4 regions of the Clostridium malenominatum genome follow, and region 2 is predicted to be linked to each of the others. Evidence: riboswitches for the same ligand, from Rfam matches in the RefSeq annotation. Region 2 holds a riboswitch; each other region holds the start of a gene.

Region 1 (8,342 bases), on a different contig from region 2:
TAATAATATCATAAGACCAATATATTTTTTTCCTTTAAGCCTTTTCTTCATTTCCATCTCCTCCTAAAAATATTAACTTCCTCCACTCTGAATACACCTTAGCTTTATTGTAAATAATTAAGCTAATATGATTTTATTTTCATAAGAACAAGGAGGATTATTTTGATTTCAATAATTACGCCCGTATATAATGAAGGGGAACAAATATACTCTAATGTGGTAAAAATAATGTCAATTTTGTTAAAAAATAATATAGAACATGACTTTATCATAGTGAATGACGGTTCTTCTGATAATTCTTGGCAAGAAATGCAAAGATTATGCAAGAACTACAATAATATATCAATTATAAATTTAAGTCGTAATTTTGGTAAAGAAGCTGCCTTGTGCGCAGCCTTAGAAAATACATATTCTGATGCTTGCATAATAATTGATTCTGATTTACAACATCCACCGGAATTAATTCCTAAAATGGTAGAGCTTTGGAAGGAAGAAGGATATGATGTTATAGAGGGGATTAAATTATCCAGAGGTAAAGAATCTTTATTTGAGAAAATTGCTGCCTTGACATTTTATGGACTATTTTATAAATCATCGGGAATAAACTTGAATAGCGCCTCAGACTTTAAATTATTGGATAAAAAAGTTATAGATGCTTGGAAGTCCATGAAGGAGTCTATAACATTTTTCCGTGGTATGTCAGCCTGGATAGGATATAGACGCATTCAAATCCCCTTTGAGGTTCAGGATAGGGCTCAGGGAGTATCAAAATGGTCCTTTAAAAGTCTAACTAAACTAGCCATTCAATCTATTACCTCTTATACATCTGCACCACTTTACATGATTATTTGGTTAGGCATATTTACACTATTCTTTGACTTTATTTTATTTATACAAACAATGTTTATGAAATTCTCTGGTAAAGCATTGACTGGCTTTACTACCGTTATAATCTTAATATTAGGAATAGGTAGCTGCATCATGATTAGTCTAGGAATCATCGGAATTTATATATCAAAAATTTATGATGAAGTTAAAAGAAGACCTAGGTATTTAATTTCTAGTAAAGAAGGAAAAGGATTTTCAAATGATTAATAAAAAGATACAAAAACAATTTATTAAATATTTATTTATTGGAGGAGCTACTGCCATTTTTGAACTTATATTATATACTTTCCTAAGAAAAATAGTTTATTTAAACCTATCCTTATCTAATGTTATTGCTGTGGTTATGGCTACTCTACTTAATTTTACCTTTAATAGAGGCCTAGCCTTTAAAGCAGCTTCTAGCTTTATTCGAAGTTTTATATTATATATAATTTTATTTGCACTAAACACAACTTTTAGTACCTATGCAATTTCTCTAATGGTTCAATGGGAAATTGGGGATGTAATCGCAAAACTCATCACTATGGGTATGATAACTCTATGGAATTTTCTACTTTATAGAAAGGTAATTTTTAAATAAGTTAAAGCCGTATACAATGTCTGCATACAGCTTTAACTTATTTATACCCTAAATCCCGAAGTAAGTTCTTTTAATTTATTTGCCATTTCCGATAACTGTTCTGTAGTATTCTCTATTTCAGTCATTGTTCTAAGTTGATTTTCTATACTTGAGCTTATATTTTCAGTACCTTCTGCTACTTCACTTGAAACAGAGGCCATGTTGCTCATAGCTTCTCCCATATCTTTAGTACTTTGGGCCTGCTTTTCATTGGCATCGTCGATTTGCTCTATTTGACTTACTATAATTTCAATATTATCAATAATATTTCCTATAGCTTTTCCTACTTCCGATGCTTTATCAACTCCAAGGGATACTTTCTCTTCAACTAAGTTAACAGAATTTACAGTGGAGGCTGATTTTAATTGATTTTCTTTAACTAAGCTAGAGATTTCCTTAGCTGCATTATTGCTTTCATCAGCAAGTTTTCTAATTTCATCAGCAACTACATTAAACCCTCTACCTGCTTCTCCCGCACGGGCAGCTTCAATAGCAGCATTTAAAGCTAATAGGTTTGTTTGCTCTGATATTGAAGTTATTATTTCAATGATATCTCCTATTTTTCTTGAAGATTCATCTAATTCCTTTATCATTGAAGACACTTCCTTTGATGAAGAAGCTATATCTGTTATGGAAGATACAACTTGAGATATTTTTTCTCTTCCATCTTCTGCCGCTTCCTTAGCTGTCTTGCTGTTAATAGCAGTATTTCTACTGGCACTTGAGGTAGCTTCAGAGAATTTTGCTATTTCTACAAGGGTTGAGTTAGTTTCCTGGGCCACCGCCGCTCCCTGGGAAGTATTTGAAGCTATGTGAATAATAGTACTGGATATCTCTTCTAAAGATTGAGTGGTTCCACTGGTTGCTGAACTTAACTGCAAACTTGAAGAAGCTATGGTTTCAGCTGAAATAGCCACTTCCTTAATAATTCCTTGAAGCTTGTCTACAAACAAATCGAAGCCGTTACTTAACTCTCCAATCTCGTCTTTGCTTTCATATCCAATCCTTTGTGTTAAATCTCCGCCCGAATTAGATATTTCTTTTAATCTTGATGTAACTGTTTTAATTGGGTTAGTAATTGATTTTATAATTACTATAGATAGCAATAATGTTACAATTGCACAAATTAGGACTAGTACACATATTTCTATAATTGTATTTTTATAAACAACCTTGCTCACATCATAGGTTTCCTTGGCATCTGCAACTTGCGCATTTATAATATCATCAAAAGACGAAATTACATCTCTTCTTGCATTATCATAATTCACAATATATGCATCTACTTGCGCTCGAGAAGCACTCGTAATTCCATCTGGAATTACTGCTGCATTACTTACTGCACCATTATTTTTAAAGAATTCATCCTTAGCTTCTATAAATTTATTATACTTTTCCATTAATATTTTGTATTCTTCTCTATCTTTATATTCCGATAGCTTTTCCATTGCTGAAACCGCTGTAGTTTCAATATTTTGCTCTATAATTTCCCTTATACTATCATCATGATTGGAATCAAATAATTGATTTGACTGAGAACGTATATATTCTATGTCAGATTTTATACTTTGAAGCTTCACAATAGGAAGCAATCTATCATCATTTAACTCCATAATCATAGAATTAACATTAGATATTTGCTTAATAGAAGAAACTCCTATTATTCCAAGAAAAACAAAAAAACTTAGTGACATTAATGCAATTTTAAATGAAAGTTTAATGTTTTTAAAAAAATTCATGCAATCCTCCCCTCCTTATGAAATATTTGTAAGTTAATTATATATTAACAAGGGGATATTTTAATGTCAATTCTTTAATTCCATTACTTCTTTCTCCGTAAGATAACGCCATCTACCAATATTTATATTATAAATCTTTATATTAACGATTCTAACACGTTCCAAACGTATTACCGTATACCCAAATGCTTTTGTCATTCTTCTAATTTGTTTATTAAGTCCCTGTGTGAGTATGATACGAAAAGTATCTTCGCTAACCCTCGTAACAATGCAAGGCCTAGTCTTAACTCCAAAGATTTCAACACCTTCAGCCATTCCCTGTAAAAAATTACTGTCAAAGGGCTTATGGACAGTTACTATATACTCTTTTTCATGCTGATTTTCCGACTCTAATATTTTATTTGCCAATTCACCATCATTAGTCAGTAATATTAACCCTTGAGATTCCTTGTCTAATCTACCTACTGGGAAAATATATTCTGGATAATTTATAAAGTCAATTATATTATTTTCTACTTCTTTTGCCGCAGTACAAGTAACTCCTACTGGCTTATTTAAAGCAATATAAATTTTGTCTTTTACGGGAATAGGTTTATTATCAATTAATATAAGGTCATCTTCTTCTACCCACTGACCAGGACTGCAAAGCTCTCCATTTACAGTTATTCTATTTTCCTCAATAAGTCTATTGGTTTCTCTTCTCGAGCAAAACCCTAGATTACTAAGAAGTTTATTTATCCTCATTATCTATAACTCACCATACTTTGATTCCCAGTCCTTCCTAATTAAATTAATAAGATATTATTCATTATATCTTATTCTGTCTAAGCTGACCACAACCCCCTTTAATATCGCTACCAAAATTATGGAATATTTCACAATCTATCTTATCTTTAAGTTTATTATAGAAATTCATCACATCATTTTTATCAGGAGCAGTTAGACCTTGTATGTTATTGTCATTATATGATGATATAATTAATTTCAGTGGTTTACCACTTAGCAAAGCTTCTAATCTCTCTACATCGGCGTCCGTATCATTTATTCCTTTAAATATCATATATCTTATTCTTGTTTTCACTTTGAATATTTCTGCATATTCAACCCCTACATCAACTATGGATTTTATGTCATATTTTGAATTGACTGGCATTATAGACATACGTGTTTTATTTGATGATGCATGCAGAGATAGGTTAAGTCTTATATTAATATTAGTATTCTTAAAATCCTTAATCAACTTATGAATTCCTGGTGTTAACCCTACTGTTGCAATTTCAAAATTACTTATTTTGTATTTATTATATACGCCTATTATACCATTTCTAACATTTTCATAATTCATAAAAGGTTCCCCCATTCCCGCAAAAACAACTGCATCTATTGGAGTTAGGTTCATCTCTTTACAATAGTCCATGCAAATGCCTACCTGCTCAATTATTTCAAGGTCAGTAAGATTTCTTACAAATCCTTGCTTTCCTGTGGCGCAGAAAAAGCATTTTTGGCTACAACCCACTTGAGAAGATACACATACTGTGCTATGGTAGGTAAGTTTTAGTTCACGGTCATGCATATATAAAGTCTCAACAGTATTACCATCCTTCATTTTTAATAAATATTTTACAGAATCATCTTCGCTTATAAGTTTTTCAATTATTTCCATAACTCTCACTCCATTTAATAAATTTTTTTACAAAAAACAAAAAATTCTTGAACACAAATAATTGTATTCAAGAATTTTACCATCATTCTTATTACAGCCTCTTAATCCTAAGACGCAATAATGAAAAAGGCAGGTCTCCTGGCTTACGGACTAGCGATACTTTTTCCTTCCCAGTGTTACCCAGTGGATTATAAAAGTTCTACCGTTTACAGTGGTGGGACCGCTGAGGCTTTTACCTCATTCCCTATTCTCCCTTTCGGGCACCTTTTCCCATATTTTAAATTAATACTTATACAAAATTGATTATACTATATAATTTTTTATTTTACAATTATCTAGATAAAGGTAAAAATTGCATTTTTCTCTTATCAGTTCTGATTTATACCTTCTTTAATAAAGCTTTTATTATAAAAAATACTAATACCTAATACAATTAATAATAATCCAGTGATAATCATAAGCCTCTCTATTTTAATAATATCAGCTAATGGTCCAAATACAATCATACCAAGGGGCATTAAGCCTGAGGACACAATTTGGACAAAACTAAATACTCTACCTTGCATATCAGTTTCTACTTTCTCTTGAAGCAGAACCATGCTTGGTGAATTAAAAAGTGGTATAGTCATACCTGTTAAAACCATAATAGCTATATAAACGTAGAATACTTTTGCAATTCCAACAGCAACGGTTAGAGCACCAAAGGCACAACAACCAACTGCAATAGTTATAACACGATTTTTAAAACCACCCCAGGTTGCCATAATAATTCCTCCAACCATTGAACCAGCGAAAAAGCTCATTTCATTAGCAGTAAGCCTCCAATACTCATTGCCAAATGTACGTGTTACCATTAGAACATTAAGGAAAGCGGCTGGTACAATTAAAATCGTAAATATAGCATAAAAAATGATTAAGTTTTTAATAAATGAATTATTTAAAGAATATTTAATTCCTTCTTTTAAATCATAAAAATAATCCGTATCTTGCTTTTCGGCGGCTTTTTTATGAACAGCAACTCTTAAAGTAAGTAATATTGAGATTGCTATTATAGCTGTAATAACATCAAGAAACAATATAGATTCAAGTTTACCATAAGTAAGTATTGTACCGCTAACAGCAGGTGACACAAGCAATATTAAAGATTGAATAGTTCCATTAATACCATTTACTCTCATAAGCTTCTCTTCAGGAACTATTTGGGGAATTAATGCATTTACAGCAGGAGTTTGTATCCCCGATCCAAATGAACGTATTCCCGAAACCAAAAATAATATCCACATATTGTTATAACCTGATAAAAGTATTATAGCTAAAATTAAAGTGGCAGTGGCAATTAATCCATCTGATAAAACTATTAGAAGTTTACGATTGTATCTATCCGCCCAAACCCCAGCAAATAATGATATAAACAATTGTGGTAAGAATGAGCATATAGTGGATATGGTTACCATCATACCTGAATCAGTAGCTCTAGCTATATACCAAATAATTGCAAATTGCACTAAAGACGATCCAAATAAAGATATTGTTTGACTAGATAAAAATAAAGTAGTTTGTACTTTCCAATTTGAAAATTTACTATTGCTTATGATGTATCCACCTCTTTCTTCTCAATAATACGAGTTATAATCATTAGCGCTATAATAATACCATATTCTTAAATTTACATCAATTGGAATAACAAACTCTTATTTAAAAGCAGAGTTCCTCACCCTGCTTTATTTACCCATATATTTTATTGTATATTTTTACCTTGCTTATAAAGTCCAGCTATCTTATATTAAAAATCGCGCTTCATCATCATAGAACAGTGAGGTTTCATAAAGTACCATGGATACTTTATCATATACCACTTTACCATCATTGGACATGGTCTCATAGGTTTCATCATTTGCCATGGCATCATTGGTTGATATTTCACCATAGGCTTCATCATTGGTTGTTGCATCATTATTGGTTGTATATTTAATTGCATTTTTGTTGGTTCCATTATAGGTTCTATTTTTAATTGTAACTTTATTGGTTCAGTTATTACCGTTCCCATTTTAGGTTCTATATTCAATTCCATATTACTTGGTTCCATTTTAGGCTGTATATCTAATTGCATTTTTGTTGGTTCCATCTTAGGTTGCAGATTTAATTCCATATTTTGAGGTTCTATTTTAGGTTGTATATTTAACTCCATTTTTGTTGGTTCTAATTTGGGCTGTATTTTTACTTCTTGTGTAGTTTGTGGTATATACTGTTGTATTGGCTGTGGCATAGGTTGTGGTTTAGGCTGCTGAATAGTCTGGGATTGCTGTGCAGGAATTTTCCTTCCTACCTCTGGTTCATCCATTCTATACATCATCATTTCATACATAGGGCATTGCCAAGGTGAAAATTCTGTCATTTTATAATTTTTGTTCATAAATATCCTCCAATTAATTATCACATCGTTTCATTATATGTACATTTTTTCCATTATGTTCATAACTATAATGCAAAAATCAAGTAGTAGGAGGGCTTTAAAATTATTAGAAAAGGCAAAAACCCTATACACATTTTGTGCATATTAAAAAGCAGAGCTTTCACTCTACTTTCTTTATCAATATATTTTATTGAATTATTGTCTCTCCCTTATTTTTTGTTTTTTGATAGGCTAATTCTAAATCTCCCTCCCACATTGCATTTTCCATACCAGGTAAATTTAAAATTTCATCAAGAAAACTTATGTCTTCAAGTTTAGGTGGTAACGTAACCTTAAACCTAATTTCCATCATACCATCTTCAATTTCTTCATTATTTTCTTCATTATTAACCTTAATATCCTTAATACTGATATTATTTTTCTCTAATACATGCCCTATGTCACTTATTAGCCCAATCCGCTCTTTACACTGGACTATTAATAATTTATTTGGGCTTGTATATTTCTTCTTTTGTAAAAAACCAAGATTTCTTAAGACAATCATAACTATTACAGTAGTTGCAAGTCCTCCTAGATAGTAACCGTTTCCTATAGCTAATCCTATGCACCCACAAACCCAAATACTTGCAGCAGTGGTTAAGCCTCGAATATTATTTCCTGTTCTCAAAATGGTTCCTGCTCCTAAAAATCCGATTCCACTAACCACTTGTGCTGCTAATCTAGCTGGATCCCCACCACTATTATTTGCACCGAGTCCCTGAAAACCATACATTGATATTAGCATAATAAGGGTAGATCCCAGCGTAACTAATATATGGGTTCTAAGTCCAGCTGGACGATGGCTGGCCTCTCTTTCCATGCCAACTATACCTCCTACTACAGCTGATAAAACCAATCTTATAACAACCTCCCAATCACTTATCAATAATCCCACCCTCCCATATATTGCTTGTTCCTAAAGAATTTCTCCTTGAACTAAATAGTCTTTAACTTACAGCCTAAAGGGCAAACGATACAAAC
Region 2 (8,342 bases):
CATTTTTTGAAAAGAGGTAGTTTCTTTTCATATAATAGAACCTGGCGTTAATTCTATAAGAATTTATACTAAGTAACAAGTATGATATAATATATAAAAAGGCAAGTAAGAAAAAATATATGGTTTGAAAGATTTAATGAATGGCTAGTTTCTGAATGGTGGTTTATAGAAATGTGTATTAACGAAAGGTGTGGTTTAAATGAGTAGATTAAATTTTGAGAGATTAAAATACATATTTATAAAGAAAATAGACAGTTTTTATAATATAGGAGGTAAATAAAATGGCAGAAACACAAAATATTTTAACATGGACACTGATAGCTGAATGCCCAATTCCAAACGACGTTAACGATTTATTGGTGGAAGGAGAAGTAGCGGTTGCTGCTTATAAAACATTCCGTGATAGCGCAGTTTTTACGAATAAAAGATTAATTGTAAGAGACTCACAGGGGCTTACAGGTAAGAAAGTAGAGATTTATTCTTTGCCCTATTCTTCTATAAATATGTGGTCTACTGAAAATGCAGGCAAGTTATTTGATCTTAATGCTGAAGTTGAATTATGGACTAGAGCAGGTCATATCAAAATCAACCTACAAAAGGGAGTAGATATACGTAAATTCGATAAGTTAATAGCTAATGCACTTCTAAGATAAAACAAGTAACAGCAGCAATTATTATGTGAAGTAAATTGTATAAATAAAAACTTTAAATGGGGTAGTATAGTGATTGAAACGGATAGATGTATATTAAGATGTTTTGAAGAAGAAGATTTAGATTCATTTATGACTTATAGAAACAATGAAGAGTGGATGAGGTATCAAAGTTTTAAGAATTTAACAAAAGACGAATATAGAAAAGCATTATTAGTTCCTTTAAATATGGAAAAGGGAATGCAAGTTGCTATTGCTGATAAAACCAAAGATAACCTTTTAGGGGATTTATATCTTTCAAAAAAAGAAAAAACTATTACAATTGGATATTCTATTAATCCAACTTATTGCCGAAAAGGATATATAACCGAAGTTTTAAAAGCCTTATTACCAAAACTTAAAATTGACTATCCTAATTGTGAAATAATAGCCATGACTGAGAAAGAAAACATACCTTCAAAAAACTTGTTACTTAAGCTAGGTTTTATATATGATAGATGGATAGAGGAGTGGCAGACAGAAGTTTATGTTTTTTCAAATTGATTGAAATGTTAGGATTATGAGTATAATCTATAGTAAATTTACTATTTGCCAAAAATAATTATCTATGGTAGACTTACTTGGTAAAATTGAATACGCAAAAATTAGGTTTAATAGATATTTAATCTATTAATTAAAAGGGAAGTGGGTTAGAATCCCACGCGGTCCCGCCGCTGTAATAGAGGAGTTCCTGCATTATACCACTGGGAAACTGGGAAGGTTGTAGGAATGTTGATGCTTAAGCCAGAACATCTGCCTAATTTTATTCACAGAAAACTCTACGAGCGATAGGGGGTGTAATAACTATGGAAATTTTCATGGATAAATAGCCCTTTAACTATATGTTAAGGGGCTATTATTGTTATGAATAAAATTTATAGTAAGGAGTTAGAAAATGAAAATAGCTATTGGAGTATGCGAAAAAATAAATGGAGTGTGTTCAACTATGGGGTGTTTTAGAGCTTTTAATAATAGAGAAAAACACTTTAGTATTTATGAAAATCATAGTGTAGAACTTATGTCATTTTTTTCTTGCAATATGTGTACAAGCAATTCAGATGAAAATTTAATAAAGATCGCGGAAAGACTAGAAGGAGAAGGAGTTACAAAACTTCACCTAGGTGCTTGCGTTGTTAAATGTAAAGCGGAAAGAACTAAGGAAATAAAGGGCATATTTGAGAAACATAATATATCAGCAGTAGAAGGTACCCATTAAAATTATTAAACTTAAGAGGGAGAGATATTGAAATGAAAAAAGTAATAAGTATTGTTTTATCAGCAATGATGGTATTAGGAGTAAGTGGATGTGACAACAAAAATGTAGCAAACTCATCCAAAACAGAAAATAAAGTAGAGGATATCAATAAGAACACATCACAGTATCCTCTTACAATTACAACCTATAATTATGAAAAGAAACCTGTTAATATTACATTTGAAAAGGCACCAGAAAAGGTAGTGGCAGTATACCAAAACTCGATAGAAACATTACTAGCATTGGGGTTAGAAGATAAAATCCTATTAGCATCAGGGTTAGATCATGAGGTTAAAGATGAATATAAAGATGCTTTTAGCAAGGTAAAATATCAGGAAAAGGTACCTACAAAAGAAGAGGTTATTGGATTACAGCCTGATTTTATATTGAGCTGGTATTCCTTATTTGGAGAAAAAAGATTAGGGGATGTAGGTTTTTGGCATGAAAGAAGTATAAATACATACATGTCACAAAATAGTGGTGTTATTAAACCAAATACTTTACAAAATGAATATGATGATATTTTAAATGTGGGTAAAATTTTTAATGTAGAAGATAAAGCTGAAAAAATCGTAAATAATATGAAAAATGAAATTGAGAAAGCAAAAGAATTTGTTAAAGGAAAAGAGCCTGTTAAAGCAGTGATTTTGGAAGTAAAGAAAGAGGGAGTATATAGAATTTACGGAGAAGATAGCATCGGGGGAGATATTGCAAAACAGGTTGGAGCAGACTTAGTAGCAAAATCAAACGGCGAAATAGGAAATGAAGATTTAGTAAAACTTAACCCTGAAGTAATTTTTACTGTTTATTACGGCAAGGAAATTGATAGGGATTCGGCATTGAAAAAAGTTATGGATAATCCAGCGTTTGGGAGTATTTCAGCGGTAAAGTCAAAGCGTGTTAATTCTATAATGTTAAGCGAAGTTTATGCAAGTGGTATAAGAACTTTAGATGGTATAAAGACAATTTCAAAAGGATTATATCCTGAATTATATAGGAATAAATAGTAATGAAAAGTATTGTTAAAAAAGATAGGGAAAGTGGTTTATTCAAAGGAACACCTACATACATAGGCATGGGGATTTTACTTATAATAATCTTAGCTTTTTCTATTGTAATAACAGTAACCATGGGCTCTTTTGATATCTCGATAAAAGATGTATACGGAATAATATTCTACAAGCTCTTTGGTATGGGCGATGGAGAACTTTTATCAAAGGGTCCCGTACACGATATTGTTTATTTTGTAAGACTTCCAAGAATTATATTGGCAGTTGCTGTAGGTATGGGACTTTCAGTATGTGGAGTGGTTATGCAGGCTATTGTAAAAAATCCTTTGGCAGACCCATATATACTAGGAATATCTTCAGGGGCCTCTCTTGGAGCCACTTTAGCTATTATGCTAGGTATAGGGATTGTTTTTGGAAGCAATTATGTAGGTATATGTGCTTTTATAGGAGCTTTTGTGATATCAATACTAGTGTTAATCCTTGCTAATGTAAAGGGGAGAGCTAATTCTTCAAAGCTTTTGCTATCGGGTATGGCATTAAGCACTGTATGCTCAGCATTTTCAAGCTTTATTATATATTTTGTTAATGACAGGGAGGGTATACAAACTATAGCCTATTGGTTATTGGGAAGCCTTGCAGGGGCAAAATGGGAAAATATTAGAGTGATTTTTCCTATTGTAATAATAGCTACATTATTTTTTATCACTCAGTGTAGAACTCTTAATTTGATGCTCCTTGGTGAGGAGGTTTCCATAACTTTAGGGACAGACCTTCATAAATATAGACAAGTTTATCTCGTAATTACGTCTATTGTAATTGGTTTTGTGGTGTACTCATCAGGGATGATTGGTTTTGTGGGACTCATTATTCCTCATCTTGCAAGAATGCTGTTTGGAACAGACCATAAAAAAATTATTCCTATATCAGCATTAATAGGAGCTATATTCATGGTCTGGGCAGATGTTTTGTCAAGGATTATGCTACCAGGAAGTGAGCTTCCTATAGGGATATTAATTTCCATGATAGGTGCTCCTAGCTTCATATATCTTATGGTAAGTAAATCTTATGGATTTGGAGGTAATTCTTGATGGAACTAAAAACTATAGGTTTAGAAACCTATTTGGGTGAAAATCACATATTAAAGGGATTAGACATAGATGTAGAAAAAAAGGAATTTGTAGGTATAATAGGGCCTAACGGAAGTGGAAAAAGTACGTTTTTAAAGTGTATATATCGTGTTTTAAAACCACATAAAGGAACAATATTCTTAGATGAGAAAAATATTAAGGATTTTTCTATTAAAGAAACCTCAAAGAAAATGGCTGTAGTATCACAGCATAATAACTATAATTTTGATTTTACTGTTGGCGAAATGGTTTTAATGGGAAGATCCCCTCATAAAAAAATTATAGAAAAAGATAATAAAAAAGACTATGAAATTATGGAAGAATCCTTAGAAAAGGTAGGAATGAAAGACTATGTTAAACGTAGTTTTTCAACTCTCTCTGGAGGGGAAAAGCAAAGGATAATTCTTGCCAGAGCATTGGCACAAAAAACAGAATTTCTTATTTTAGATGAACCTACAAATCATTTGGACATAAAGTATCAGCTTCAATTTATGTCTACAGTAAAAAGCCTTGGCATAACAGTGGTAGCTGCCATTCATGATTTGAATATGGCCGCTTTATACTGTGATAAGATTTACGCCATGAAATCAGGAGAAATTGTTAGATGTGGAACACCAAAAGAAGTTTTAACAAAAAACATAATAAGAACTTTGTATGAAGTTGAGGTTAAAGTTATTGAGGATGAGGAAACTGGTATTTTAAATATAGTTTATAAGCCAATTGTGAAATAGCTAGAAAACAACCATTGCACTTAGCAGTGGTTGTTTTGTTTTAAAGAAATAATATGGTAAAATTAATTAAAGGTTTAAATAGCTAAGGAGTGGGGCAAATGACTCGTGTAATCATAGCGGACGATGAAGTAAGAATATGCAAACTTATTATGAAACTCGTGGATTGGGACAAGATAGGCATGAATATTGTAGGAACTGCCCATGACGGAGTAGAAACTTTAGAAATTATTGAAAGAGAAAAGCCAGATATTGTAATTACTGATATTAGAATGCCTGGTTATGATGGCTTAGACATGATAGAAAAGGCTAAAATAATAAACAAGGATTTAGAATTTATTATAATAAGCGGATATAGTGACTTTGAATATGCCAAAAAAGCCATTGGATATGGAGTGAAAGATTATCTCTTAAAGCCCATTAATCAGGAAGAATTATTGAATGCACTTTTAAAAGTTAAAGAAGACATTATTAGAAAAAAAGATTATATACATTTAGAAAATGAGTATAAATCTTCTCTTAAAAATCACGGAGATATTATTAGAAAACCATTATTAGATAACCCCATGGCGGCAGGGGAAAATAATTTTGAAAATCATGTAGTGGAAGGTGTAAATTCATCACAAATGAATAGGGCAAAAAAATACGTACAGGATAATTACATGAATAGTATCACTTTAGAAGATGTAGGAGCATATATAGGCTTCAATCCAAGTTATTTTAGCAGTTTGTTTAAAAAGGAAACGGGATTTTCTTTTGTTGAATATCTTTCTAAGATAAGAGTGGAGAAGGCAAAGGAGCTTTTAAAAGAATCGGATTTAAGAGTTCAAGATATTTGCGTTATGGTGGGCTACAGTGATGTTAAGTATTTTTCTAAATTGTTTATTAAATATACAGGGCTTAAACCTAAAGAATATAGAAAAATATTTATATAGGAGATTATCATGAAGGATAGAAAAGTTGTTTATTTATTTCATAGGATTTTAATTATTTTTATAATGATGGTAATGATGTGTTTCATTACTTTCTTTTATATAATTTTTAGCCCCTTAAGAAGAAGTTCTTATATTTTTCTTTTTTTATATGCCAATTTTATTATGGGGGTTTTGTATCTTTTTTATAAGTGGGTATACAAGCCTAATAAAGAAATCAATAAGGTACTAAACCTTTTCCACCAGGGATATATTTTTAAAGGAGTTTTTCAAATGAGGGTGTTTTTTAATAAAGAAACCCACCTGGCTTTTGAAAAATTTAAGGAAATTATTGATACCAAGGAGCTAATTGAAGGATCTAAAAAACATGCTGAATATTTAGCTTTACAAAATCAAATTAACCCACATTTTCTATATAATACCTTAGAAGGAATACGGAGTGAAGCTTTAATTGAAGGAATAGATAGCATTGCCAATATGACAGAGGCCCTAGCAACCTTTTTTAGGTACACCATATCTAATGTGGATAAGCTTGTAAATTTAGAGGCGGAGATAAACAACGTTAAAAACTACTATAAAATACAGCAATTTAGATTTGGGGATAAATTAGAGCTTAATATGGAGTTTGAAGTTAAAGATTATGAGGAAATTTTGCAATGGAAAATACCTAAATTAACCTTACAGCCTATTTTTGAAAATGCTATTTTTCATGGGGTAGAAAGAAAGATAGGTAAGGGTATTTTAACCTTGAAGGTTTCTGCAACTAGTCAAAGGTTGATTGTTATAATATCTGATAATGGCGTGGGTATGGAAGAGGAAAGAGTTAAAAAGCTTAATCAAAAGCTTAGGGGAGCTACCCTTGAATATATGAAAGAGGACGGGGGAGAAAAAGGCATAGCTCTACTTAATGTTAATAATCGAATTAAACTTATTTTTGGAGATGAATATGGTATTTATATCTATAGCAAAATAGGAGCGGGGACCGATGTGGAAATAACCCTTCCCTTCATTAAAGATTAAACGAGAGGACAAAGCTATGAGAGAAGAAGTGTTAAGAATTCAAAATGTTATAAGGGAAATAGAAGGTATTATCTATCTTGATAATATAAACTTTAATATATTTAAGGGTGAAATCATGGGATTAATTCCACTGAATAATCATGGCAAAAGTGAGTTGATAGAATTAATATGCCAAAACATATCCATAGATTTTGGCAGAATATATTTTGATGAGAAATTAGTAAATAATTATGAACACAGTAACATGACTAACAATAAAGTTTATTTAATTGATAAAGAAAGACGGCTCATAGAAGACCTTAAAGTTATCGACAATATCCATGTGCTAAATCATAAATTTGATAACTATATTATAAGAGAGAAAGAATTAAAGGGTAAAACCCAGAAGCTGATAAAAGAGCTTAATATTAATATGGAAATCAACCAATTTGTATCAAAATTATCTCCCTTTGAAAAAATCCTAGTTGAAATGATTAAGGCAGTGACTAATGGGGCACAGTTAATTATTTTAAATGAATTATCAAATTTTTTAAGTATGGAGGAACTAAAGAGCTTTCAAAAATTAATTAAATATTATACACAGAAAGGGATATCGTTTTTGTATATGGTAAATCATCATGAGGAGGCCTTTGAGATATGCCATAGGGTAGCTCTTTTTGAAAATGGTAGAGTAATAAAAGTCATTGAAAAAAAAGATTTTTGTGATGAAATACTAAAACCCTATATTATATCCTTTGATAACAGTGTTGGATTAAAAGAAGTTAATGAGAATACAGGAAACTTTGAGTTTAGAAATTTTATTACAACGAATCTTAAAGATATTAGTTTTGACCTTAGGAGTGGGGAATGCATTACTATTCTGGATGTGAACAACAAAGGGATTCAGGATATTGCTGAAATTCTTAGTGGGAAGATTCAACCCATAGAAGGAAATATTATTTTGGATCATAAAAGGATTAATATGATAAATACTCATAGCTTATTATCAAATAAAATTATCTTTATGCCAGAAGATGCTGTTGATAAGATGCTGTTTTATGACATGTCCTATCTAGAAAATTTAACTTTTCTTATGGATTATAAGTTAAATAGGAGTTTAATTAAAAAGCAGGTATTAAAAAATATAAAGGAAGAATATAGATACATAGTAGGGGAAGACATAGAAGTAAAAGAGCTTAGAGGCTTAGACAAAAAGGCTTTATACAATCTAGTCTATTTTCGTGTTCAATTATTTAATCCGAAAGTTGTTTTTATTATGCAGCCTTTTTCAAATGCAGATATGTATTTAAGGGGTAGAATTATTGAACTTATTAATACTTTGAAGAAAAAGGGTATAGCCATTGTTATTCTTGCAGTAAGTATATCGGATACACTAATGGTTTCTGATAGGCTATTAATCATGGAAGAGGGTAGAATTGTAAAAAATTACAAAGAAACATCTAACAAATGACCTACTTAATCAAAAGATTGCCCCACTTATTATTATTTAAATTATGGTATTATAGATGTAAAGGACTACAGTAAAGAAAAACTTCAGCTCTGTAGCCTAATTATTGAGTGTTAGGGGGCTATATATGGATA
Region 3 (8,342 bases), 420 kb from region 2:
CCTTTGGACCATGGATAGGTAAGTTAATTAGTGGCGTTGACTATTCAATACAAAATCATAACCCAGCTGCTTTAAATGCAAAGCCAGGTACTTTAAATATAAACAAAGAAGGTCAACAATTAGGAAAATATATATTTGGAACAGATAATTTAGGTAGAGATATATTTGGTAGACTATGGGTAGGGGGTAGAGTATCTATAGCCATAGGACTAGCAGGAACATTGATCGAAGTGTTTGTAGGTGCTATATATGGTGGAGTTAGTGGATACTTTGGTGGACTAGTTGACGATATTATGATGAGAATCGTTGAGGTTCTAAATAGTATACCATATATGATAGTGGTAATATTAATGGCGGTAATTTTTCAAAAACAAGGTATGGGTACAATATTACTTGCCCTTTGTATAACGGGATGGACAGGAATGGCAAGACTTATAAGAGGACAAGTTATGCAGCTTAAGGAATCAGAGTACGTACTTGCTGCTCAAGCACTAGGGGCTGATTCTAAGAGAATAATATACAAGCATTTAATTCCAAATACCATTGGAATAATAATAATTTACATGACTTTCGATATTCCATCCTTTATATTTGCAGAAGCATTTTTAAGCTTTATAGGACTAGGAATACAACCTCCTAATACAAGTTGGGGAGCTATGGCGGCTTTTGGACAGCAGGTTATGGACTTCTATCCACATGAGTTGTTATTCCCAGCTATAGCAATAAGTTTAACTATGTTATCATTTAACTTATTAGGTGATGGATTAAGAGATGCCCTAGATCCAAAATTAAGAAATTAGGAAGGAGGATACCTATGACAAAATTACTTGAAGTAAAAGACCTTAGAGTTTCATTCCACACATATGCAGGAGAAGTTCAATCAGTAAGAGGAGTATCCTTCGACTTAGAAAAGGGAGAAACTTTAGCCATCGTTGGAGAATCTGGCTGTGGAAAAACCGTTACATCAAAATCAATTATGAGATTAATTGCTACGCCTCCAGGAGAAGTAAAAGAAGGATCTCAAATTCTCTTTGAGGGAAAAGATATATTAAAAATGAATGATAAGGAATTAAGAGAGCTAAGAGGGGAATCAATTAGCATGATATTCCAAGATGCTATGACTTCTCTTAATCCTACTATGAAAATTGGAAATCAAATTGCAGAGAGCTTAATAATTCACAGAGGTATGAATAAAAAAGAAGCTTTAGAAGAAGCGATTAAAATGCTAAAACTAGTTAATATACCAAATGCAGAAAAAAGAGTTAACCAATACCCACATCAATTTTCGGGTGGTATGAGACAAAGAGCTATGATAGCTATAGCTTTAGCATGTAATCCAAAAGTCTTAATTGCAGATGAGCCAACAACAGCTCTAGATGTTACAATACAGGCGCAAATTATGGATCTTATAAAAGAGCTTCAAAATAAGTTAGGAACAGCTGTAGTTTTGATTACCCACGATTTAGGGGTAGTTGCTAACGTTGCTTCTAAGATTCAAGTTATGTATGCTGGTAAAGTAATTGAAAGAGGAACAACGGATGAAATATTCTTTAATGCAAAGCACCCATATACATGGGCATTGCTTAAATCAGTACCTAGACTGGATACTGGTCATAAAGATGAACTTTATTCAATACAAGGAACGCCTCCAGATTTATTGAAACCACCAGTAGGATGTCCCTTTGCATCAAGATGTGATTATTGTATGCAAATTTGTAAGGAAGAAATGCCGGAGGTTAGTAAATTAAGTGATACTCACAGCGTACATTGCTGGCTTCAGCATCCTTTAGCACCAAAGGTTGAAGCTCCAATTATAGGGGAGGTGCAAAAATAATGGAAAATAATAATAATGTTTTAATAGAGGTAAAAAATCTAAAAAAATATTTTAAAGTTGGCAAGAATGCAATTTTAAAAGCAGTAGACAATGTTAGCTTTAAAATAAAAAAAGGTGAAACCTTAGGATTGGTAGGAGAGTCAGGTTGCGGAAAGACAACTTGTGGCAGAACAGTTTTAGGACTTTATGGAGCCACAGATGGACAAGTTTTTTTTGAAGGAACAGATATCCACAGTCTTAAAGGAACAGAAAAAAGAGAATTTACTAAGAATGCTCAAATAATATTCCAAGACCCATATGCATCTTTAAATCCAAGAATGACAGTTGGGGAAATAGTAGCAGAAGGTATAGATATCCATGGACTATATACAGGAGAAAAGAGACAACAAAGAATTTATGAACTTCTAGAGTTAGTTGGGTTAAATAAAGAACATGCCTCAAGATTTCCTCATGAGTTTTCAGGGGGACAAAGACAGAGAATAGGTATAGCTAGAGCATTGGCTGTTGAGCCTAAGTTTATAGTTTGTGATGAACCTATATCAGCTCTTGACGTATCCATTCAAGCTCAGGTTGTAAATTTATTAATTAAGCTTCAAAGAGAGCTTGGATTAACCTATTTATTTATAGCTCATGATTTATCTATGGTTAAGCATATATCTGATAGAGTAGGAGTTATGTATTTAGGCACTATGGTGGAATTAACATCGAGTAAGGAACTTTATGCAAATCCTAAGCATCCATATACTCAAGCATTACTATCTGCTATTCCAATACCTGATCCAGAGGTGGAAAAAAATAGACATAGAATTATGCTTGAAGGGGAAGTACCAAGCCCAATAAATCCTAAACCAGGATGTAGATTTGTGGCTAGATGTAAATATGCTAAGGAAATATGTTCACAAGAAATACCTGAACTTAAAGAAGTTTCAAAAGATCACTTTGTAGCTTGTCATCTATTTAATGAATAATTAAAAATAAGAGTGAGGTAACCCTCTCTCTTATTTTAGTTTTTAGTTATATAGTTTTTTAGATGAATAGATTATAGATAAAATTCCTATGGAATTTTTATTGTTGTAGAAATTCCATAGGAATTTCCTCATATAGCACATGAAAGAAAGAGTTGTAAAATTATAGAAGATTAGAATGCTTTGTGAAATCAGAGATTCTAGAATTTTACAACCTTTATTATATTCATGAATAAATTAATCCCTTCCTGTAAAAAATACTTTATAGGGAGGGATTTGTATGGGAAAGACACCACTTAAAAAAGTTATTAAAGAAAAATTGAAAGCTAACAAAGAATTAACTGAAATGGAACAGTTAAGAGAGAAAATAAAATATGAAATAGCTGATGAATTGGGACTTAGAGATAAAGTAGAAAAACTAGGTTGGAGTTCCTTGACCTCTGAAGAAACTGGGAGAGTCGGAGGTTTAATGACTAAGAGAAAAAAAGAATTAAATATACCTAAAAATATTGACTTGCAGAAAGATAATATATAATATTTAATCTGTACCATTAAATTCACAAAGGAGAAACTTTCATGAGCTGCTATAGCAATTTTGCAAATATATATGACGGTTTAGTAAAAGAGGATATCGATTATTTTAAATGGTCAGAAATTATTTTAGATTATTGTAATAAATACAAAATAAATAGGATGAATTATTTAGATTTAGCTTGCGGTACTGGAAATATTACCGAAATTATAGGAGAAAATTTTTCAGATGTTTGGGGGGTAGATTTATCCCCAGACATGTTATCAGAGTGTGAAATAAAACTAAGAGAGAAAAATATACTGGGAAATCTAATATGCCAAGACATAGTAGAATTAGATTTATCAGGGAAAAAATTTGATTTGATAACCTGTTGTTTAGATTCTGTTAATTATATATTAGAATATGAGAATTTAATTGAGTTTTTTAACAGGGTATGTCTTCATTTGAATGAAGGTGGATTATTTATATTTGATATGAACTCATATTATAAACTATCTAATATATTGGGTAACAATACTTATACCTACGATGAAGAAGATTTATTCTATGTATGGGAAAACGTTTTTGAAGAGGAGATAGTGGACATGTATTTAACTTTTTTTTTAAAGAAGGGAGAAAGTTATAATAGGTTTGATGAAGTCCACAGGGAAAGAGCTTATAGAGAAGAGGAAATAGAAAGAGCTATCCAAAAAAGTAAATTAAATATACTTCATATACTAGATAACTATGAAAAGAATTATATAAAAGATACTACGGAAAGAATAGCCTATGTAATAGGCAAGTAATTTATTTTGGAGGTAAACAAATGGGTGATAAATTAGTTAGAGCTATCGCAAAAGATGGTGAGATAAGAATAATAGGAGCTATTACTACAGACTTAGTAAATGAGGGCGTAAGGATACATAATTGCAGTGCTACAGCAGCAGCAGCCTTAGGTAGAATGTTAACAGCTGGTGCACTGATGGGAGCTATGTTAAAGTCAGATAAAGACAAACTTACCATTCAAATGAATGGTGGAGGAGAGGCAAAGGGAGTTATAGCAACTGCTTATCCTAATGGTCAAGTTAAAGGATATATAGGAAATCCAGCAGTAGATTTACCTGCAAACATTAGAGGAAAGTTAGATGTAGGAGGAGCTATAGGAAAAGATGGAACTCTTACAGTAATAAAAGATATTGGGTTAAAGGAGCCATATGTAGGTCAAGTTCCAATTTATTCCGGAGAAATAGGAGATGACTTAGCGTATTACTTTACAGTATCAGAACAAACTCCTTCTGCTGTTGGATTAGGAGTTTTGGTTAATGAGAACTTAAGTATTAAAGCTGCTGGAGGATTTATAATACAAATGATGCCTGGAGCAGGAGAATTAACAGCAGATTTTGTAACTTATAGACTTGAAGAAGTGGCCTCCATAACAGAATTTATAGACAGAGGTATGTCTATTGAAGAAATATTAGAATTTATCTTTGAAGATATGGATTTAAAAATATTAGATAGTTTCACTCCTGAATATAAATGCAATTGTTCAAGGGAAAAGGTTGAAAGAGCGTTACTAAGTATTGGAAAAGATGATTTGCAAGAATTATATGATGATAATAAAACTGAAGAGTTAAAATGTGAATTTTGTAACAGTAGTTACCAATTCACTAATGAAGAGATTGGAAGAATATTAAGAACTTTAAATGAAAATAAATAATTGAGAATGTGATAAAAAAATAACTTGTAATATTAAATAAAAAGGAATATAATTTTATTGAACTTAATAATAATTTTAGGTGCTGTAATAGTTTAAAAGAGAAAGTGGTAAAAATCCACTGCAGCCCCCGCTACTGTATAAGCGAACGAATCCCGCATCCACTGGAGTTTTTCTGGGAAGGAGGGAAGAGAATGATGCTTGAGCCAGGAGAACTGCCTAAAATTGAGTCGATTTTGTTCTTCGGAGGGAAGAGAAAATATATTGAGGATTATAATACCTCTACCTTTGGGTAGAGGTAATTTTTTTTTATTGAGGAGGATACATATGATATTATTAGAGCAAACCTTAAAAAACATATCGTCAGGAGACAAAGAGGCAATTAAAAAGGCATGGGAAAGAATGGATAGTTTAAGCAAACCTATAGGAAGCTTAGGCAAATTAGAAGAAATTGCAGTAAAGATAGCAGGAATAACTGGACAGGTTAAGAATAAAATAAACAAGAAAAATACAATTATAATGTGTGCTGACAATGGTGTGTGGGAAGAGGGAGTTTCAGCTTGTCCTCAAGAGTTAACTGCAATAATAACAGATAATTATACCAAAGGAGTAACAGGAATAGGAGTATTATCTAAAAATGTAGGAGCAGATATAACTGTAGTTGATATAGGAGTAAATGGTAATTTTAATAATGACAAAATAATTAATAAAAAAATAGCCTACGGAACTAAAAACATAGCAAAGGAATCTGCAATGACAAGAGAAGAAGCTATTAAAGCTATTGAAGTAGGTATAGAAATAGTGGACAACTTAGTAAAAGAAGGATATGATTTGTTTGGCACTGGAGAAGCTGGAATGTGCAATACTACAACCAGTGCTGCAGTTATTAGTGTTTTTTCTGGAATGGATTCAGATTCTATTGTTGGAATGGGTTCAGGACTTACGGAAGAAGGCTTTATTAATAAAAAGAGAGTAGTAAAGGAAGCTATTAAGCTTAATAATCCAGATATAAAAGATCCTATTGATGTAATAGCTAAGGTAGGGGGATTTGATATTGCAGGACTTTGTGGATGCTTTTTAGGGGCAGCTAAAAATAGAGTACCTATAGTAATTGATGGAATAATTTCTTGTGCCGCAGCACTATGTGCCTATAAACTTAATACAAGAGTAAAGGACTTTATGTTTCCGTCACATCTCTCAGCAGAGCCTGGATCAAAATATGTAATGAATGAAATTGGTTTAAAACCATGTTTGGATATGCAAATGAGATTAGGGGAAGGATCAGGTTGTCCCCTACAATTTTCCATTATAGAATCAGCTTTGGCAATAATGAATGAAATGGCAACTTTGCAAGAAGCAAGCATAGAAGATAGTGAATTTTTGGTGGACATTAGGAAATAGTTTTTTAGGTTTTTAATGTTTTAGTTATTTAGTTTTGGTAGAAATCCATTGAGGGATTTCTTCCTTAACTAATTAAATATTCAAGTAGTGAACTAAAAAACTGGAAGACGCTAAGCATTTTCCTAGTTGACAAATTACCAATTGGCTTATATAATAGAAATTGTGTTTAAGCGATAATTTAAGTATGGCTCGATAGCTCAGTCGGTAGAGCAGAGGACTGAAAATCCTCGTGTCCCTGGTTCGATTCCTGGTCGAGCCACCATACATGCGGAAGTGGCTCAGTGGTAGAGCGTCACCTTGCCAAGGTGAACGTCGCGGGTTCGAGTCCCGTCTTCCGCTCCAAATTTTACGGCGCTATAGCCAAGTGGTAAGGCAGAGGTCTGCAAAACCTTTATCCCCAGTTCAAATCTGGGTGGCGCCTCCAAAACAAAAGCATTCAAACTTTAGTTTGAATGCTTTATTTGTCTTTTAAGGATACTGTAAATAATGATCCCCTATCTATAAGTTTACCCTTCCTTAAGTAGATTGGTTCTACCCCATGCTTATGAAGAAAGGTAATTACGTCTTTTCCATGAGAGTAGTAATTCAAGTCTCCAAAAAAAGCTAATCTATTTTCATCGAGAAGTCCAGAGCATCCTCCAATAAACCCATAGTCTAGCCCCGGTAAGGATATATCGCCTGGTGGAAGTAGTAATACATCAAAATTTTCAACCTCTAAAGTTCTTGCAATGGCGATATCGCTAGTGATTATGGCATTATCATTAACTATGGCAGTAGAGCACTTGGTGTATCCTTGTTTTACATTTATTAATTTTTTATGTTTAGTCATTTCCAATAATACTTCATCTGTATATTTAATATTGTGGATAAAATAGCTTTTTAAATTAACAGCATTCAATTTAATATTTAAAGGATATTTACTTCCCAGGCTATCTTTACACAAAGATACTTTAAAATTTAAGGATGTAAAAAAATTAAAAAAAGAGTTTTCTATGTCTTTGTGAAGAATTATATTTTCATTGTCTACGATATGCATTAAAATATCTGGATGACCGCATATTGCCTTATAAATATTAGGATTAGGAGGGCATTTAATGGGTTGAAAACCTAAATTTAATAAATTAATTTCTTCTTCATCATCAATTCGATAATCGACTATTGCATAATTTTTCATAAAAACCTCCATACTATCTTATATTAATTTTAAATTATAATTAACTTATTGTCGATATTTATGTTCTTTCATTATGAATATAGCTAATAATTAAACACATACTATTTATAGAAAGGAGTGAGGAATATGCAATGTTTTAAGCTTATATACGAAAAGGATTTTGATGGACTAATAGAAGAATTGGAAGAAATGAGAGAGTATTTTAAATCTAGGCATATTGAAATAGGTATCGCTGAGAGTATGGAAGATAAAACTCACTTCATAAATATATATTTTCCAGATAAGAAGATTGAAGAAAAAGCGTTAAATATATTTCATCATCATATAGGAAATATATTATATAAAGCTTTAATAGAAGAATTTGATGAAAAATGCATGATAGACTTTATTACAGAAGCCTATTTTTTTCTGAATGAAGATGAATTAAGAGATGTAAGAATTAAAAGTTTAAATATACTTAATAATGATAAGCTCCCGATAAATGATAATAATATATTTTATATAAATAGAAAAAACGAGTTGATAGATAAAATTATTGAGTGTATAGCGGATAAAAATGAAATCAACATAAAAGGATTTTTAACTTTTAGAATTAAACCTCTTAGGGATGAAATAGAGAAAATAATAGATAAGATAGTAGAAGAGTATTTGATTGAAAAGGAATATAATGAATTTATTAAGCTTTTAAAATATTTTGTTGAGATACAAGATAGTAGAATTGAATTAGTTAATATAATTATTAA
Region 4 (8,342 bases), on a different contig from region 2:
GCATTCCTCATACCTGCCTTTCAATTGTTCTTCTTTTAAAACTTCTATGGCTCTATTTACATAGGCATCAGAAGTGCTCTTAAGTAAAATTTTTGCAAGCTCTTCTTTATCCTTAGTCTTAACTTTATTTTTAAAGGTTTTATATCTCCTTTTGTAAACCACTTCTCCAAATTCCTTTAATTTTTCAATATCCGGAGATATTTTCCTGAGTTTTCTCCAATCTAAAAATTCATTAATATATTTATGAACAATATATTTATTATTTTCCATTAAGAGGCTTCTTCTATGACAATTATTATCGTTTATAGCGCTAATTTTATCTATATCATAAACCTTAACATTCTCTAGTTTTTCTACCCCCTCTTCCACATCTCTTGGTACAGCTAAGTCAAAAATAATTAATTCTTTTTCCTTCTGGATTTCGCTTAAGTGTACTACTGGATGAGGTGCAGACGTAGAACATATAATGCAATCTACCTCATTATAATATTTTTGCCTTTCATTAAATGGTATGGCCTTTACTCTAGAGTCCTCTATATCCACTAAAGATGGATTTCTAAGAGCTATATATAAATTATTAAATTTACCAGAGAGGATATATTTAGCTGCCAGGCTTCCTACCTCTCCATAACCTAAAACCATGAAATTCTTAGCTCCAAGACTTCTACTTTCATTTACTGCTATGGAGGCTGAAGATATTGGTATGGTATATAACCTAGCATTATATCTAAATTCCTTACCACAGGTTATGGCCATTTGAAATAACTTTTGCACATCTCGTGTAACGGTTTTATTGTTAAGAGCTACTTCATAAGCATCCTTTACCTGCCCTAAAATTTGATCTTCTCCTAAAATAGAAGAATGGAATCCACATACTACATTCATAATATGAGATATGGCTTCCTCATCCTTATAAAAGAAGGTATACTTTATATATTCTTTATCCCAATTTAGTCTAGAGAATATTTCATGAACTACCTCTCCGTAATCCTTATCTGTAGAAAAATAAACTTCCGTTCTATTACAAGTACTAAGAATAAGCACTTCATCAAAAATCTCTTTAAGTGAATGTAAATATTCTTCATATCTTTTTGGTATTATAGAAAGCTTTTCCCTAATTTCAAGTTTTATATTATTTTTTATTCCTAATACTGCTATCATAAAAATTCAACTCCAAATAGTGATAAAATTAGTATAGTATTATATAAAAGTATAATCAAGAATCTTCTCCTGCTAAACTCAAAATCTTCCCCTAAATAAGGCATATACCCTTTATAACATCTGCTATTAATACCGTCTTTTATACTTTTCCATCTCTCCATAGTATTCACAAAAAGAAGAGCTGCTATTTTCCCTGTACTATTAACTTTAGCAGAAAAACTATCAAAGCCTCCTCTTGATTTCATAGCGTTATACATAATGTTGTATTCTTCATCCATAACCATTAAAAATCTCTCCATAGATTTTGCAATGTCACATATATCTCTTAAGTAATCATTTTTTGAACAAATGTATAGTAACTGATCAATTGGAGTGGTTAATGACAAAAAACACAAACTTAGCCCTGAAAATATGCTTTTTAAAATAATAGTTAGTGTATAACTAATGCCATAATCAAATACAAAAGTAATTGATGAAAAGGCAGCAAAAGCAGCTATTCTCAGAGCGAATTTTATTACAATATTTGGATTGTTTTTCACTACCCCATGGAGAAGTATAAACAATCCTATATTTATTATTATAATAATGGGATTATTAACAAATCCCATTATTATGATTGGAACTATGGTTAAAAAAACCTTTTCTATTGGATGAACATTACTTATTCTATTTCTCTTGGACAGTGCCATTATTAATTTTAGCATTTTTTTTCTTTCCTATATAATACCCTATAAAACCAGCTCCTATAGCCGCTTGTGATGAGAAAAGAAGACTTTCAATTTCTCCTGATGGTGGCTCCCATAGTGCTGAAAACCAAGGCTCATAATCCTCTCTTGTTTCCATTATTACTTCTTCTATTTGTCCATCTGCTCCTCCGAACTCTCCTCCTCTTAGTTTTCCAATGAAGAGAGATCCCATTATTACTACTAAACAAGCTAAAAGCAATGATATTGTCGTCTTTTTCAATTATTTCACCTCACTTAATATTTCCATTTCTTTTGATGAATACTTATATATAAATTCAAATATTACTACTGTAAGTAATCCTTCAACTATTGCAAGTGGTATTTGAGTTATAGAAAATATTGAGAAAAATCTTTGGAAAGAAGCTACAACTCCACCTGTTTGCGCTGGAAAAGCTAAGGCTAATTGCACTGATGTAACTAAATAAGTAGCTAAATCTCCTAGAGCAGCTGCTAAAAATACAGCTAATTTTTTATTCTTATCTTTTAGTCCTATGTATATTAAGTATGATACTATTGGTCCTATGATAGCCATTGATACTACATTGGCACCTAAGGTTGTAATTCCTCCATGAGCTAGTAAAATTGCCTGGAATAATAAAACTATAAGACCTACTACTGATGAAATAAATGGTCCAAATATTATTGCTGAAAGTCCTGTACCAGTAGGATGTGAACAGCTTCCTGTTACTGAAGGAATCTTCATAGCTGAAAGTATAAAAGCATAAGCTGCTACTAATCCTAAAAGCATTTTTAAATCTTTATTTTTCCCTGTTTTTTCTCTTATTTGCTTTAACCCTATTATTATAAATGGTATTGCTAAAACAAAGTAAATTCCTGCCCAAGTTGGTGGCAAAAACCCCTCTCCTATATGCATTGCATTTACTGTGGCATTTGCTGAAAATACTAATGCTAAAATCATTAATGCCGTAAACTTAGTTTTCATAATTACTCCTCCTATATATTTTTTATTCCCTTTAGGGTATTTAATAAAATATTATTATTTTCCCTATCCTTAATAGCAAATCTTATAAATCTATTGTTTAATCCTTTGTAATTACAACACTTTCTTATAACTATTCCTTTCTCAAGGCATAATTCATATAGTTTATCACCATCTATTTCCTCTAATTCACAAAGTATATAATTACCAAAGGTATGGTACGCTTTTTTTATATGAGGTACTTTATTCATTTCTTCTACTAAAAACTTTCTCTCTTCTCTTATCCATTTTAAAGATTCATTTATATACTCTTTATCTTTTAGCACATACTTTGCTGCCAGTTCTGCAAAGGCATTTATATTCCAAGGGTTCTGGCTTTTCCTCATCTTTTCTAAAAGTTTTCCATTTTTACTTATCCCATATCCCATTCTTATGCCCGGCATACCATAAAATTTAGTTAGCGCTCTTATTATCAATAAACATTTGTAGCTCTTTAATTCATAAAGGAAGCTTTGACGCATGTTTCCTGTAAATTCTATAAAAGCTTCATCTACTATTACCGTTTTTCCTTCTCTTTCGCAAAAATCCAATAGGGTTTTAAACTTACCCTTATCTATAATCCCTCCATTAGGATTATTAGGATTTCCAATTATTAAAGCATCGTTATTTTTAAGGGATCTTTCTATTGCATCATAGTCATATTCCATATTTCTCATAGGTATATAGGTAATCTTTAGTCCATACTTTTCCGCATTTTCATCATACTCTCCAAAGGAAGGAACTATTATAGCTATGCTTTTAAAAAGAGATATGGATAATTGAATTATTTCTGCTGCTCCATTACCAAGGATGAAATCCTCTTCCTCTACAATGTTTAGCCTTTCATCCCCTATGTTAAATAAAATTTCTCCGCTATTTACATATTCCTTTAAATTGCCTCTTAATTCTCTGTATTGTATATCAGGGTATCTTGTTAAATTTAAAACCCCTTCATTCAAATTATTAATAAAGCTTTTTGGTACCCCTAAAGGATTAATATTTGAGCTAAAGTCTGTAAGTTCTTTCCCCTTTAACACTCCCTCGGTGTAAATATCTCCTCCATGCTTCACTTTGCCTCTACTCCTTTATCTTAAAGTTATAACAATTGCTCCGAAAATTATTATAAATAGTAGCTCTGACGTAAACATTAATTTTATACTTCCAAATATATGAGAATAATTTAGATGGATTTTCTCATCTCCAATAGTTGGTTTATATACTACCTTACCAAAGTAAGTATTTGTCCCGCCAATTTGTATCCCCATAGCACCAGCCGCTGCCGCTTCTGGGTAAGCACAGTTTGGACTTTTATGATTTTTTCTATCTCTTATCATTATCTTTAGAGAATCTTTAATGCTTCCTTTAACCACAGGTGAAGATAAAGCTATTAAAAACCCTGATAATCTTGCTGGTATAAAGTTAAAAATATCATCTACCTTTGCTGGAAAGAATCCAATATTTATAAACTTTTCGTCCATATATCCTAGCATGGAGTCCATGGTGTTTATTCCCTTGTACATCATAGCTAGTGGGGCTCCCCCAATGAGACCAAATAAAAGTGGTGCAATTACTCCATCCGCTGTATTTTCTGCCACAGTTTCAATATCCGCTCTGATTATTTCATCTTCTTTTAAAGCTTTTGTATCTCTACCAACTATATAGGATAGCTTTATTCTTGCATCCTCTAAATCTTGATTTTTCAAAGCATGGTACACCTTTATAGCTTCGTTCTTTAAGCATTTTGCTGAAAGTGTTGTCCATAGTATAAATGTGTTTAATCCATGATAAATCCATGGGTTATCTTTAACTAAATAGAGCAGCGCATAAGGAATACTAAATGAGGTCAGTGCAACTATTATTACAATAATTCCCCCAAAGGCTTTTAGTTTTTTTCCATTAGGGAAGAGCTTTCTTCCCATTTTCTCTAAAAAGCTTATTAGTTTTCCTATATATATAACAGGGTGAGGAAACCAGTATGGATCCCCTATGATCCAATCAATTAAAACTGCTAAAGCCAAATCTATAATAGAAATCATCTATCTTTTTACTCCCATTATTCTATAAATCTCTTTAATATCCATGTTTTCTCTTACTAAGTCTGCTAATATATCAAGATTTTTTTCTCTTAAATTTTCATAATGAAGTGATTTTTTTTCTTCCAATCCCTTAGAAACTCTTATTTTATTTAACACCTTTTCTCTAAAGTCCACTCCATCAAATAAACCATGTATGTATGTTCCTAAAATATTTTCTCTTTCATTTATGGCTCCATCAAGCTTTTCTACCTTCTTGCCATTTTCATCGTATATAGTAAACATAGCTTTAGCCTTATCTCCATAAGATGAGATTCCCATATGTATTTCATAGCCATATACTTCTCCATAGCTTCCTTTAGCCTTTACTCTTGTAGTTACCTTTTCTTTTTCAAAGGTAGTACTTATATCTAAAAGTCCCATACCTAAAGTTTCTTCTTCTTCTGTTTCAACTCCATAAGGATCTTTTAATACTTTACCAAGCATCTGATATCCACCGCATATGCCAATAACAAAACCTTCTTTAGAATATGCCTTTATTAAGTCTTCTAGTCCTGATTCTCTTAGGACTAATAGGTCATCTATGGTGTTTTTAGTTCCTGGTATTATTAGCAAATCAGGGTTACCAAAATTATCTTTTGAAGTAATATATCTTATGGATACATCTTCTTCTGATTTTAAAGCATCCACATCTGTAAAGTTCGATATATGAGGTAGTTTTACTACAGCTACATCTATGTCTCCCTTTGTATTTTTATTAAATTCTACCGCTCCATCCTCATCTTCTAAATCTAAATTAAAATGAGGAACTACACCTAAAGATGGAATTTTTATAATATCTTCTAGCATTGTAAGTCCTGGTTTTAATATTTCTATATCTCCTCTGAATTTATTAATTATAGTTCCTTTTACTCTTTTTCTTTCTTCTTCTGTTAAAAGTAGCATCGTTCCTGCTAGGGATGCAAATACTCCCCCTTTATCGATATCTCCCGCTAAAAGCACTGGCGCATCTACCATTTCTGCAAGGCCCATATTTACTATGTCTCTATCTCTTAAGTTTATTTCCGCTGGACTTCCAGCTCCTTCAATAACTACAATATCAAATTTATTTTCTATTTCTTTAAACTGTTTCTTTAATTCTTCTGCAAAGCTTAATTTTAAATTATGATATCCTATGGCTGTACTATTACCATAAACCTTACCATTGAAGATTATTTGACACTTTTTATCGCTAGTAGGCTTTAATAATATAGGATTCATATAAGCCTCTGGCTCTAGTCCTGCTGCATAAGCTTGAAGCACTTGAGCTCTTCCCATTTCCAATCCATCATGGGTTATATATGAATTAAGGGACATGTTTTGTGATTTATATGGACAAACAGAATAACCATCCTGCTTAAATATTCTACATAATGCAGTAACCAAAATGCTCTTTCCCACAGAGGAACCTGTCCCCTGAATCATTATCTTTGCCAAGTAAAACAACTCCTTTATATAATTAACAATGTAAAATTACTAAAAAAAAGCTGTGCTCACCGTTTGATAGAAGGTATTTATTTTTAACTAGGAGGTTCAAAATAAATTAAAGAACACAGCATAAAATATATAAAAAAACAGGCGAGCTCGCCTGCGATGGAAAACAAATAAAAAAAACCGACAAAAGCCGGAATCAATTTATAAAGACTCTTTCCCGCCGAAAGCTTATTCTCTCAAAACTCAGGCAGGTCTCCTGGCTCATGAGTCATTCTCCCCTTTTCCTTCCCCTTCTGGGTGGTCTTAAAAGGTTCGTCCTCAATTACAGTAGCGGGGGCTGCCGCGGAATTTAACCGCATTCCCTTTTCACCTAAATAGGCACCTGAATTTAATTATTCATTTATTAATTTTAGTTTACTACAACCTTAACCCTTATGTCAACGAATTATTTATCATTATTTTAATAAAGCTGTAAATAAAATAAGTATAGCAATTTCAACAAATTCATTATTTGCTCCTAAGCAATCTCCCGTTATTCCACCTATTTTACTGTTACATAACTTTAAAAATACTAGCGTAACTATTAATGCTAGAACCATAGAATATATAGTATATCTTCCTCCAACCAATAAGTAGGTAAAAATAATAGTTATGTTTAAGCTTACAATGAAATGCCCTACAGTAGTGTTACCAATAAATAAATTTCCTGTTCCCTTTTCTTTTGCATTCTTTCCTATTAAAAATAATAAAACTAGGGTGAATCTACTTATAATTGGGGTAATTATAAGTACACTTGGCATACCTTTTTCTATAATAAAAGAAAGGGCAGCATATTTAACTAATATATCAAAGATTAGCGCAACTGCAGCATAAGTTCCAATTCTACTATCCTTCATCACTTCTAAAATCTTTTCCTTACCACCTTTAAAGGAGAAAAAACCGTCAAATATATCCCCAAAACCATCTTGATGCAAACATCCCATAGTTAATATTCCTACAACTAAGACAAATATAGTAGTTATATTTATTGGAAATATCTTTATGCAAAAATAGTACACTACCCATTGTATAAGTCCAATTATTAATCCCACTATAGGAAGCATAGCGCTTCCATCTCTAAAATTTTTAGCATCACAAGGAAGACTTCTCTTAACAGGGAGTCTAGTTAAAAACTGTATCATAAGTAATAAATCTAAAAAAAACTCTTTCATTTAAAGCACTCCTATTTAATTTTTAGCGGTTGACCACAACATACTAAATATACTTCATGGCTTAAGCTTCCAATGTATTGATTAACAAATCCTGCTACATCTCTAAAAATTCTTCCAAGCTTCGTAGGAGGCACCACTCCCCAACCTACCTCATTAGTAACCATAACTATAGTTTTATCTAATTCTATACCTTTATTTATAAATTTAGTGAATTCATCTTTTATTTTAATTGTAATTTGGTCTATTTCATCCATAGTCATTTCTTCTAAATCTCTATTTCCACTAAACATTATATTTGTAGTCATAATTGTAACACAATCTAAAAGCACATAATTCTTTTTAGTTTTTTCTAAGGCCTTATGTAAATCCATATAACCTTCATAGGTTTCCCAATTTGGATTTCTTCTTTCTCTATGCTTTTTCACTCTATCTTTCATTTCTTCATCAGAAAATATTGAGGTTGCAATGTATAAAACATCTTCCTTATCCTTTAATAAATTTTCTGCAAAACTACTTTTTCCACTTCTTGCTCCACCTGTTACTAAAATAATTTTACCCATTCTTATACACTCCTCTTAAATTTCAACTGGCACTATAGAATCTAAATAAAGATTTTCGTATTCATATTTTATTAAAGTTATATCTCCATTCCTACTGGCTATCTTCCAAAATATATCTAAATTTTCTCCTAATATGTAAGAACAAATGCTTTTTATTACTCCGCCATGAGTAATAATTA

Evidence for each region. A riboswitch is a leader RNA that binds a small molecule or an ion and turns the genes downstream of it on or off. The one in region 2 is predicted to bind cobalamin.
Region 1: linked by a shared signal. The riboswitch ahead of ABDZ69_RS13070 (radical SAM protein) and the one ahead of ABDZ69_RS04615 (CGGC domain-containing protein) in region 2 are both predicted to bind cobalamin.
Region 3: linked by a shared signal. The riboswitch ahead of cobT (nicotinate-nucleotide--dimethylbenzimidazole phosphoribosyltransferase) and the one ahead of ABDZ69_RS04615 (CGGC domain-containing protein) in region 2 are both predicted to bind cobalamin.
Region 4: linked by a shared signal. The riboswitch ahead of ABDZ69_RS16500 (cobyric acid synthase) and the one ahead of ABDZ69_RS04615 (CGGC domain-containing protein) in region 2 are both predicted to bind cobalamin.

Annotation. Positions count from the first base shown of each region.
Region 1 covers NZ_BAAACF010000003.1:247,123-255,464, forward strand. Annotated here, with positions in the region: gene ABDZ69_RS13045 (DUF6056 family protein) at 1-51, opposite strand, end outside; gene ABDZ69_RS13050 (glycosyltransferase family 2 protein) at 163-1,095, shown strand; gene ABDZ69_RS13055 (GtrA family protein) at 1,088-1,468, shown strand; gene ABDZ69_RS13060 (methyl-accepting chemotaxis protein) at 1,510-3,246, opposite strand; gene ABDZ69_RS13065 (pseudouridine synthase) at 3,313-3,990, opposite strand; gene ABDZ69_RS13070 (radical SAM protein) at 4,055-4,909, opposite strand; cobalamin riboswitch at 5,021-5,192, opposite strand; gene ABDZ69_RS13075 (MFS transporter) at 5,278-6,504, opposite strand; gene ABDZ69_RS13080 (hypothetical protein) at 6,693-7,322, opposite strand; gene ABDZ69_RS13085 (MgtC/SapB family protein) at 7,510-8,247, opposite strand.
Region 2 covers NZ_BAAACF010000001.1:923,112-931,453, forward strand. Annotated here, with positions in the region: gene ABDZ69_RS04605 (PH domain-containing protein) at 282-653, shown strand; gene ABDZ69_RS04610 (GNAT family N-acetyltransferase) at 723-1,193, shown strand; cobalamin riboswitch at 1,280-1,464, shown strand; gene ABDZ69_RS04615 (CGGC domain-containing protein) at 1,585-1,905, shown strand; gene ABDZ69_RS04620 (ABC transporter substrate-binding protein) at 1,938-2,951, shown strand; gene ABDZ69_RS04625 (FecCD family ABC transporter permease) at 2,954-4,042, shown strand; gene ABDZ69_RS04630 (ABC transporter ATP-binding protein) at 4,042-4,812, shown strand; gene ABDZ69_RS04635 (response regulator transcription factor) at 4,911-5,744, shown strand; gene ABDZ69_RS04640 (sensor histidine kinase) at 6,015-6,761, shown strand; gene ABDZ69_RS04645 (ATP-binding cassette domain-containing protein) at 6,778-8,211, shown strand; gene ABDZ69_RS04650 (sugar ABC transporter ATP-binding protein) at 8,336-8,342, shown strand, end outside.
Region 3 covers NZ_BAAACF010000001.1:500,753-509,094, forward strand. Annotated here, with positions in the region: gene ABDZ69_RS02530 (ABC transporter permease) at 1-800, shown strand, start outside; gene ABDZ69_RS02535 (ABC transporter ATP-binding protein) at 815-1,834, shown strand; gene ABDZ69_RS02540 (ABC transporter ATP-binding protein) at 1,834-2,802, shown strand; gene ABDZ69_RS02545 (alpha/beta-type small acid-soluble spore protein) at 3,080-3,334, shown strand; gene ABDZ69_RS02550 (methyltransferase domain-containing protein) at 3,376-4,116, shown strand; gene hslO (Hsp33 family molecular chaperone HslO) at 4,137-5,027, shown strand; cobalamin riboswitch at 5,088-5,261, shown strand; gene cobT (nicotinate-nucleotide--dimethylbenzimidazole phosphoribosyltransferase) at 5,352-6,425, shown strand; tRNA gene ABDZ69_RS02565 (tRNA-Phe) at 6,612-6,687, shown strand; tRNA gene ABDZ69_RS02570 (tRNA-Gly) at 6,693-6,767, shown strand; tRNA gene ABDZ69_RS02575 (tRNA-Cys) at 6,776-6,849, shown strand; gene ABDZ69_RS02580 (DUF6873 family GME fold protein) at 6,883-7,599, opposite strand; gene ytxC (putative sporulation protein YtxC) at 7,726-8,342, shown strand, end outside.
Region 4 covers NZ_BAAACF010000012.1:151,990-160,331, forward strand. Annotated here, with positions in the region: gene ABDZ69_RS16465 (NAD(P)-dependent oxidoreductase) at 1-4, opposite strand, end outside; gene hemA (glutamyl-tRNA reductase) at 1-1,161, opposite strand, end outside; gene cbiQ (cobalt ECF transporter T component CbiQ) at 1,158-1,865, opposite strand; gene ABDZ69_RS16480 (energy-coupling factor ABC transporter substrate-binding protein) at 1,828-2,127, opposite strand; gene ABDZ69_RS16485 (energy-coupling factor ABC transporter permease) at 2,128-2,850, opposite strand; gene ABDZ69_RS16490 (pyridoxal phosphate-dependent aminotransferase) at 2,862-3,956, opposite strand; gene cbiB (adenosylcobinamide-phosphate synthase CbiB) at 3,972-4,913, opposite strand; gene ABDZ69_RS16500 (cobyric acid synthase) at 4,923-6,395, opposite strand; cobalamin riboswitch at 6,622-6,793, opposite strand; gene cobS (adenosylcobinamide-GDP ribazoletransferase) at 6,848-7,603, opposite strand; gene cobU (bifunctional adenosylcobinamide kinase/adenosylcobinamide-phosphate guanylyltransferase) at 7,615-8,163, opposite strand; gene cobC (alpha-ribazole phosphatase) at 8,179-8,342, opposite strand, start outside.